Regions from separate parts of the Bradyrhizobium sp. 44 genome, predicted to be linked through region 3. Evidence: predicted binding sites of a transcription regulator. Region 3 holds the regulator's gene; each other region holds the start of a gene.
The links. Region 3 encodes PhoB, which activates phosphate uptake and scavenging genes when phosphate is short. Its sites were predicted from a motif close to TGTCATNNANCTGTCAT; they were not measured.
Positions count from the first base shown of each region.

Region 1: IVB41_RS28125 (YbhN family protein) is a predicted target of PhoB. The motif match lies at 1,919-1,935, and genes of this name have one in related genera.
Region 2: ugpB (sn-glycerol-3-phosphate ABC transporter substrate-binding protein UgpB) is a predicted target of PhoB. The motif match lies at 1,614-1,630, and genes of this name have one in related genera.

Region 1 is NZ_JADPIY010000029.1:507,281-510,555, forward strand. It holds gene IVB41_RS28120 (hypothetical protein) at 1-502, opposite strand, end outside; gene IVB41_RS28125 (YbhN family protein) at 657-1,739, opposite strand; gene IVB41_RS28130 (ferritin-like domain-containing protein) at 2,166-2,672, shown strand; gene IVB41_RS28135 (MFS transporter) at 2,832-3,275, shown strand, end outside.
Region 2 is NZ_JADPIY010000008.1:32,633-35,907, forward strand. It holds gene ugpA (sn-glycerol-3-phosphate ABC transporter permease UgpA) at 1-195, opposite strand, end outside; gene ugpB (sn-glycerol-3-phosphate ABC transporter substrate-binding protein UgpB) at 243-1,559, opposite strand; gene IVB41_RS02235 (CaiB/BaiF CoA-transferase family protein) at 1,779-2,996, opposite strand; gene IVB41_RS02240 (organic hydroperoxide resistance protein) at 3,172-3,275, opposite strand, start outside.
Region 3 is NZ_JADPIY010000008.1:409,713-412,987, reverse strand. It holds gene IVB41_RS03895 (GcrA family cell cycle regulator) at 297-809, shown strand; gene phoB (phosphate regulon transcriptional regulator PhoB) at 1,048-1,755, opposite strand; gene phoU (phosphate signaling complex protein PhoU) at 1,779-2,495, opposite strand; gene pstB (phosphate ABC transporter ATP-binding protein PstB) at 2,506-3,275, opposite strand, start outside.

The DNA.
Region 1 (3,275 bases), on a different contig from region 3:
TCGCGACCGTCTGCTTGCCGTAGCGGACCCGCAGATTGATCGGCTCGGCGCAGTCGAAGGTGGATTGTTGCGGCCCGTCGCCGTCGTCGAACGACCAGGCGCAGGTGGCGCCGACCGGCACCGCGCCGGCGAGACGCACGGTGACGGGATGGTCGAGGGGGGTGAGGTAGTTTTCCTTCGTGTTGTCGCGGGTGCAGGGCTGGTTGACCCGGCCCTGGAGGTCGATGCAGAGCCGGTTGACCATGTTGCGGGCCCAGCCGCGGCCCTCGCTCTGGAGCTCCAGCGATTGCTCGGCGGCGAGGATGCTGCGGTTACGCGCGTTCTCGACATGGAGCAGGAAGTCGCGCTCTTCGCGGAACAGCCGGAAGCGGTTGCGCACCTCCCAGCTGATCTGCATGGCGCCCGCGTCCTGCGCGGCCGCCCGCTCCAGCGGCAGGGCGGTGAGGAGCCCGGCGAGCAGCAGGGCACCAGCGACGAAACGGCGAAGGGATACAGGGATCATGGCCCGCATTTTCAACGGCAAAGTTGAGGCGGAAATAAGAGAGCTGCTCTCCGCCTGCAACATCGGTCTGACGGTTTTGCTGGCCGGCGTCTAGCGGACTATCGTTGGAGCATGATCTTTCCGGAAAACCGCTTCGCACTTTTCCGCATCATGCTCAGCGCTTGCTGGCCTGCCGCAGCGACCGCTCGCGCTCAATCGCTGCCACCTGCTTGGGCAGGTTGGCCTGCGCGCAGGCCTCCGCCAGCCTTCGGCGCTCCTGCCAGGGCTCCACCACATTCATCCAGAGCTCGCGTGTGCCCATGATGGAGATGGCCAGTCCGAACGGGATCACGAAATAGAGAATGCGGAAGACAAGGAGCGTGGCCAGAAGCTGCTCGCGGCCGAACTCCGGCAGCGCCACCAGCATGGCGGCGTCGAACACGCCGAGCGAACCGGGGGCGTGGCTGGCAAAGCCGAGCAACGTCGCCAAAATGAACACCACCGAGAGCGACAGGAAGTCGATCTGCGGCGTGGCCGGCACCAGAAGGTACATCGCCAGCGCGCAGAATCCGAGATCGACGACGCCGATCAGGATCTGCACCAGCGTCAGCGGCGCTGACGGCAGCACCACCTTCCAGCCCTTCTGGCCCAGCTCGCGGCGCTTCTCGCCCATGCACAGCCAGACCAGATACGCGCCGATCGAGGCGAGGCCGCCGAGCGCAATCAGCCGGTTGATCGACGACGGCAGCTGATCCATGTAGGAGGCGGCATCCGGATGGATGGCCATGCCGATCGAGAGCACGAAGATGTTACCGAGCCAGAAGGTCAGGCCCGACAGGAAGCAGATTTTTGCGACATCGATCGCATTCAGCCCGTAATCCGAATAGATCCGGAAGCGGATCGCGCCGCCGGTGAAGACGGTGGCGCCGATATTGTGGCCGATCGAATACGATGTGAAGCTGGAGAGCGCTGCGATGCGATAGGGCACGTGCTTCTTGCCGATCGTTCGCAGTGCAAAAAAATCGTAGAAGGTCAGCGTACAGAACGCGAAGCATACGCAGATCGCCGCCAGCCCGATGTTACCGCGGGGGATCTCGGTCAACGCGGTCAGGATGACCCCGGTGTCGATGCCCTTGAGCGTCCGTACCAGCGTGGTGATCGCGAACGCAATGATGAAGACGCTCGCCGCAACGCCGAGTCGCCGCCAGCCGATCCATCTCTTGAAGCCGCGCTTCAGCGCGGTCAGCAGTCCGTGCATTCATCCTCCCGGCGGGGGCAAGACCGACCAGGCCAGACATTGGCCGGTCAGATGCGATCAGTGCCCGATGTGGGCTTGGATCGCTAGGCATGATGTAGCTCATTTAAGGCAAAAACAGTAACTTGTGCAGCCCTTGACAAGGATAGGTTCTGCCTTGGACCAGCTTGGACCAGCCACTTTGTCATACGCGGTTCACATCGGACCGCGCGTTAAGCATATGAGTCGTGGGATCGGTCGCGTCCGTCTGTGACATGGTCTCAGATCCTGCACGGCCAACATTGTTCCAGCGCAAGGGATGCGGGCTTTTTTGGAACGACGATGCCCTGCGCTGGTTAGTGCCGCATCAGCAATCGAACATGGCGGAATCACGGGCTTTTCCTGCAAGCCGGCGCCTCTGTGTTCCCACAACCCGAGAGGATCGGACCGATGGGATTGTTCACAAAAGACATCAAAACCATGAACGACCTGTTCGTGCATCAGCTCCAGGACATCTATTACGCCGAGCAGCAGCTCACCAAGGCTCTGCCGAAAATGGCGGATAAGGCGACCGATCCGCAGCTGAAGCAGGGCTTTTTGACGCACCTCGAAGAAACCAGAGAGCACGTGAAGCGCCTTGAGGAAGTGTTCAAGATGCACGGTGCGCAGGTGAAGGCGGTCGATTGCCCGGCGATCGACGGCATCATCGAGGAAGCCGATGAGACCGCCGGCGAAGTGGCCGACAAGGCGGTGCTCGACGCCGCGCTGATCAACGCGGCACAGGCGGCGGAGCATTACGAGATCGTCCGCTACGGCAGTCTGATCGCCTGGGCGAAGCAACTCGGCCGCAACGACTGCGCCAGCGTGCTCGCCAAGACGTTGGAAGAAGAGAAAGCGACCGACAAGAAGCTGACCACGCTCGCCGAGAGCAAGGTGAACCTGCGCGCGGCGAGCTAGGGCAAGGCGCGGCCTGGATCAGGACAGAGCGTCGCGCGGCCGTTCGCGCGACGCTCGCGCATCACATATCCATCATGCATTCATCATTCGATCGTTGTCGTAACATGACGGCGGGTTCGAAGCGTATCGTTCGCATGGGGCTGCGACCGAGATGGCAGCATGCGAGTAAGCACCGTCAAATACGAAGCCTTCGGAACCGGCGCGCCGCATGCCGGCTCGCGCCTTGCGACATCCCTCACCCTTGCCGCGATGAGCCTTGGTTATGGCGTGGTGCAGCTTGACGTCACCATCGTCAACACCGCGCTCGATGCAATGGGCAGGACGCTCGGAGGCGGCGTCGCCGAGCTGCAATGGGTGGTCAGCGCCTACACCATTGCGTTTGCCGCGTTCATCCTGACGGCCGGCGCGCTCGGCGACCGCATCGGCGCCAAGCGCGTCTTCATGGCGGGATTCGCCATCTTCACTGCGGCCTCGCTCGCCTGCGCGTTGTCGCCCAATGCGACCGTGCTGATTGGGGCGCGGCTGGTCCAGGGCCTGGCGGCGGCGATCCTGGTGCCGAACTCTCTTGCCCTGCTCAATCATGCCTATCCGGACGACCGCGAG
Region 2 (3,275 bases), 380 kb from region 3:
CGCGTCCTTGAACAGCTCGACGTAGTTCTCGAACCAGACAAAGGTGGTCGACAGCCCGAACGCATCCTGGAGCAGGAAGGACTGGATCACCGCCTGCAGGGCCGGCCAATAGAAGAAGATCAGGACGATCGCGAGCTGCGGCGCAACCAGCGCGTACGGTAACAGCCTTGACTGGAAAATGGCTTGCTTTTGCATGATTCCAGCAGAGCGGCAGACCGGGTCGCGGCCTGCCGCTCATTGCCTCACTTGACGGCGGTCTTTTCGAACTGCCGCAGCATCGTGTTGCCGCGCTCGACGGCGGCATCCAGCGCCTGCTTGGCGGTCTTCTTGCCGGCCAGCGCCTGCTCGATCTCTTCCGACCAGACGTCACGCAGCTGCACCATGTTGCCGAGGCGCAGGCCGCGGGAGTTCTCGGTCGGCTCCTTGTTGGTCAGCTCGAGCAGCGGGGTCTCGAGATAGGGCTGATCCTTGTAGAAGCCCTCTTCCTTCGCCTTGGCATAGGCCGCCTTGGTGATCGGCAGATAGCCCGAGGCCTTGTGGATATAGACTTGGCGGTCGGTGTCCGAGAGGAAGGTCAGGAACTTTGCGACGCCCTTGTATTCCTCGGCCGACTTGCCGCCCATCACCCACAGCGAAGCGCCGCCGATGATCGAGTTCTGCGGCGCGCCCTTGACGTCGGGATAATACGGCATCGGCACGGCGGTGAAGGCGAACTTGGCCTGTGCCTTGACGTTGCCGAAGAAGGCCGACGAGGTCAGGTAGATCGGGCACTCGCCGGAAGTGAAGCGACCCTCGCCGGTGTTGGTGCGGCCGGCGTAGTCATAGGTCTTGGTCTTCTGCAGCTCGACCAGGGTTTCGAGATGCTTGACCTGAAGCGGTCCGTTGAACTCGAGCACGGTGTCGAAGCCGTCGAGGCCGTTGGCCTTGCTGGCGAGCGGCACGTTGTGCCACGCCGAGAGCTGCTCGAGATTGACCCAGGTGATCCAGGAGCCCGAGAAGCCGCAGGTGTCGTGACCGGCAGCCTTCAGCTTCTTGGCGGCCTCGAACGTTTCGGGCCAGGTCTTCGGAATCTCGACGTTCGCCTTCTTCAGCTCGTCGAGGTTGACCCACATCACGGTCGAGGACGAGTTGAAGGGGAAGGACAGCATCTCGCCCTTCGACGTCGAATAATAGCCGGTGATGGCGGGCAGGTAGATCTTGGGGTCGAATTTCTCGCCGGCGTCGGCCATCAGCTTGTAGACGGGCTTCACGGCGCCGGTCGCGGCCATCATGGTCGCGGTGCCGACTTCGAACACCTGCATGATATGCGGGGCGTTGCCGGCGCGGAACGCCGCGATGCCGGCGTTCATCGTATCGGGATAGTTGCCCTTGTAGGTCGGGATCACCTTGTAGTCGCTCTGCGACGCGTTGAAGTCGGTGGCGAGCTTGACGATAACGTCGTTGTTGGCGCCGGTCATCGCGTGCCACCACTGGATTTCGGTCACGGCCAAGGCCGGTGAGGCCGATAGTCCAACCGTGAGTGCAATAGCGGCAGCCGCTCCAAAGTGTCGAAGAGCCATCAAGTAAACCTCCCTTGGGCCGTCAAAAATGATCGCTTGCGCTAGCAGCGCCATATGACGTTCACATGACTGTGTAAGCGGCCGAAACGAAAGCGGCAAGCGCTGGAAAAGGGAAGCTGTCAAATAGGCGAATGCCGCGCGCGCAGCGTCCTCCGTTCGCGATGCACAGAGCGCCCGCACCGCAGTGCGGCATTGCCGTCGGATGAGGAAGGCGAGGCGCTAGCGCTTGCGCTCGGGTCCGCAGACCGTGCCCTGCTCGACCATCGCGTCGATCTCGGACCTGGAGTAGCCGAATTCGCCCAGCACCTCGGCCGCGTGCTGGCTGAATTTCGGCGGCAGGCGCCGCAGGCTCGGCTTGCTGCGATCGAGCCGGATCGGGGATGCCACGCCCTTGTACCAATCCTTCTCGATGATATCGCCGCGCGCGATCGTGTGCGGGTTGGTCAACGCCTGGTCGATCTTCTGCACGGGGCCTGCGGGCAGGCCCGCGGCGAGCAGGCGATTGCACAGCGGCTCGGCCTCGTGCTGGCAGAACACCGCGGCGAGCTCGGCCCGCAGTGCCTCGCGATTGGCGATGCGGTCCTTGTTGCGCGCAAAGCGCGGATCGGTGCCGAGCTCGGGCTTGCCGATCTCCTTGGCGAGCTTGCGGAAGGTGCCGTCATTGCCGACGCCGATGAAGATGTTGTCGGTCTTGGTCGGGAAGATCGCATAGGGCACGAGGTTGGGATGCTCGTTGCCGGTGAGCGACGGCGGCTTGCCATGCATGAAATAATTCGCGGTGTGCGGATGCATGATGGCGAGACCGGTCTCGTACAGCGTGGTCTCCAGGAACTGGCCCTGGCCCGAGCGCTGCCGCTCCGACAGTGCCATCAGGATGCCGATCGCCGCATAGAGGCCGGTGCCGATGTCGACCAGCGGCACGCCGATGCGCATCGGTCCGCTCTCGGGCGAGCCGGTCGCCGCGATCATGCCGGTCATGGCCTGGATGATGGCGTCATAGCCGGGGTTGCCGCCGCGCGGGCCGTCGGCGCCGAAGCCGCAGATCCGGCAATGCACGAGGCGCGGGAATTTCTTGCTGAGCACCTCGTTCCCGATGCCCCATTTCTCCAGCGTGCCCGGCTTGAAGTTCTCGATCAGGACGTCGGCGCTCTCCAGCATCTTGAGCAGCACGGCCCGGCCGCCCTCGGAGGCGAGGTCGAGGCCGATCGAGCGCTTGTTGCGGTTGATGCCGATGAAATAGGCCGCGTCTTCTTCGTGGAAGGGAGGGCCCCAGTCGCGCACCTCGTCACCTGCGGGCGGCTCGACCTTGATCACGTCGGCGCCGTGGTCGGCGAGGATCTGGGTGCAATAGGGACCGCCGAGCACGCGCGTGAGATCGATGACGCGCAGGCCGCTCATTGCGCCCGTGGCAGCTCCAGAACTGGCGGCTTCAGTCATGCGTTCGCGTCCCTGTGTCGATATTGATCACAGGCCTAACGAGGTTCGTCCGGGCCGGCAATGGCTTCCCGCGTGGGGCGTCATGCAGGCCGCTCGCCGCAATCCCGCGGGATGGCAAATCAAGGGAAGCGGCCGGCCCGGGGGGGATCCCGGGCCAGCCGCTTCAGCTACCCGATCAGACGACCGTCAGGCGAACGTCGACATTGCCGCGCGTCGCGTTGGAATACGGGCACACCTGGTGCGCCTTCTCGACCAGCGCCTCAGCTTCCGCGCGGGCGA
Region 3 (3,275 bases):
CGCTGAATCCGTAGTCTTGCGGTGCCGATTTTGCGGGATTTAGTCACGGAACATGTGGAAGCGAGTCGGCGGACTCTTGCGCGGGAGTCACGCCATATTGTAGCGTTTGGATTGTCAGATACGACATCTCGTGCAGTGGTTCTGATCTTTAAGTCCTTATGTACCGGCGTAAACGTTCGGGCGTTCAAGACGCGCCCGGCGAGCCTTAAGGGATTCTGGCGGCACGGGTTTTTGAAGGCTTAGGCATTCGCTGCGAGGCCCCAGGATGGCTGGCGCGCAGCGAGGGAAAGGGTGCAATGACGGTTTTGACCTGGTCCGATGATCGCGTCGAGCAGCTGAAAAAGCTCTGGGAGGCCGGACTTTCGGCCAGCCAGATCGCGGCGGAGCTCGGCAATGTGACCCGCAATGCCGTGATCGGCAAAGTGCACAGGCTCGGCCTCTCGGGCCGCGCCAAGAGCCCTTCGTCGGCAGCGCCCCGGCCGCGCAAGGCGCGCCCCGCGCAGCACATGATGCGGGTGAGCCGCCCGATCTCGCGCGGCAACACCGCGCTGGCGCAGGCCTTCGAGGTCGAGGCTGAGCCGGATCCGGTCACCTACGACAACGTGGTGCCGATGAGCCAGCGGCTGTCGCTGCTGGAATTGAACGAGGCGACCTGCCACTGGCCGGTCGGCGATCCCTCAAGCCCGGACTTCTTCTTCTGCGGTGGACGGGCGCTGTCCGGCCTGCCCTATTGCGCCCAGCACTCGCGCGTCGCGTACCAGCCGGCGTCGGATCGGCGGCGTGCACCGGTGAAGCCGGGGCCGCGGTAATTACGGCAAGTCGTCGCGCGAAGACGGCTCAACGATTTCAGTCTCGTCCCGGCCTAGTGCGCAATTGCGCGCGGGGGGCCGGGACCCATACTCCGAGCGCGCAGTTGCCGTGCGAAAGGGGTCGCTCCGAGTCTTCGCCAAACCACGTTCGGTGGTTATGGGTCCCGGATCAGCGCTCGCTTGTCCGGGACGACGTCGAAGAATTCGGGACAGCTTGCCAACAAACAAGGCTGCAACCCTATACCTGCTCCGCCTTGGCAAACCGATCATCCAGCGCGTAACCGGCGCCGCGGACGGTGCGGATCGGGTCCTGCTCGCGGCCGAGATTGAGCAGCTTGCGCAGGCGGCCGATATGCACGTCGACGGTACGCTCGTCGATATAGATGTCGCGGCCCCAGACGCTGTCGAGCAGTTGCTCGCGCGAGAACACCCGTCCCGGATGCTCCAGGAAGAACTCCAGCAGGCGATATTCGGTCGGACCGAGATCGATCGGCCGGCCCGAGCGCGCCACGCGGCGCTTGTCGCGGTCGAGCTCGATGTCGCCAAAAGCAAGGACGGTGGCGAGCCGCTCCGGGCTTGCGCGCCGCAGCAGGCCTTTCACGCGCGCCAGCAGCTCCGGCACCGAGAATGGCTTGACGATGTAATCGTCGGCGCCGGTCGCAAGACCCCGCACCCGCTCGCTCTCCTCGCCGCGCGCGGTGAGCATGATGATCGGGAGCTGCTTGGTCTCGGGACGGGTGCGAAGCCGCCGGCACAACTCGATGCCTGACAGGCCCGGCAGCATCCAGTCGAGCACGATCAGATCGGGGATGTGCTCCTTGAGGCGGGTGTCGGCGTCGTCGCCGCGCATCACCGTCTCGACGTCATAGCCGTCGCCTTCGAGGTTGTAGCGGAGAAGCTCGGTCAGGGCTTCCTCGTCCTCAACCACCATAATGCGTGCGCCCATCGGGTCGTCGCTCCCTTAAGTCTTCAGGTGTTCGGTACCGTGTTGGCGAAGGTCGTCATGTCGCCCTTCGGCCGCTTGTCGGTGATCGCCTGGCCCTCAATCATGTAGAACACGGTCTCGGCGATGTTGGTGGCGTGGTCGCCGATCCGCTCGATATTCTTGGCGCAGAACATCAGGTGAATACAGAACGAGATGTTGCGCGGATCCTCCATCATGTAGGTGAGGAGCTCGCGGAACAGCGAGGTGCAGATGGCGTCGACTTCCTCGTCACCCTTCCACACCGCCATCGCCGCCGGCAAATCATGCGCGGCATAAGCGTCCAGCACCGACTTGACTTGCTGCTGCACGAGGTCGGTCATGTGCTCGAGGCCGCGGAACAGCTTGAGCGGATGGAAGTCCGTCTCCAGCGCCGCAACGCGCTTGCCCATGTTCTTGGCGAGGTCGCCGATGCGCTCGAGATCGGTCGCGACGCGCATGGCGCCGACGATCTCGCGCAGATCGACCGCCATTGGCTGGCGCCGGGCGATGGTGAGCACCGCGCGTTCCTCGATGCGCTTCTGCAGCGCGTCGAGTTCAGTGTCGATGGCGACGACGCGCTGGCCGAGCGGGACGTCGCGGCGGATCAATGCGTCGACGGACTCGACGATCATGCGCTCGGCGATGCCGCCCATCTCTGCGACCAGGCGTGTGAGTTCCTGGAGGTCGGTGTCGAAGGCCTTTGCGGTATGTTCAGAACCCATGTCGCGTCTCCTAGCCGAACCGGCCGGTGATGTAATCCTGCGTGCGCCGGTCGGACGGCGACGTGAAGATCTTGCTGGTGTCGTCGAACTCGATCAACTCGCCGAGATACATGAAGGCGGTCTTGTCGGAGACGCGCGCCGCCTGCTGCATGTTGTGGGTGACGATCGCGATCGTGTAATCCTCGGACAGCTCCTGGATCAGCTCCTCGACCTTGGCGGTCGAGATCGGGTCGAGCGCCGAACAGGGTTCGTCGAACAGGATCACCTCGGGCCGCACCGCGACGGTGCGGGCGATGCAGAGACGCTGCTGCTGGCCGCCGGAGAGCGACAGGCCGGAGGCGTTGAGCTTGTCCTTGACCTCGTTCCACAGCGCGCCGCCGCGCAGCGCCTTCTCGACGCGGCCGTCCATCTCGGACTTCGAGATCTTCTCATAGAGACGGATGCCGAACGCGATGTTCTCGTAGATCGTCATCGGGAACGGCGTGGGCTTCTGGAATACCATGCCGACGCGGGCGCGCAGCAGATTGAGGTCCAGCTTGCCGTCGAGGATGTTGGTCTGGTCGAGCATGAGCTGACCGGTGGCGCGCTGACCGGGATAGAGGTCGTACATCCGGTTGAAGATGCGCAGCAGGGTCGACTTGCCGCAGCCTGACGGACCGATGAACGCCGTGACACGGTTGGCGCCGAGCGTCAGGTTGATGTTCTTCAGCGCATGGTGCTCGCCGTAATAGAAGTTCAGGTTGCGCACGGTCACCTTGGGGGGCGCCTCCGGCAGCACTG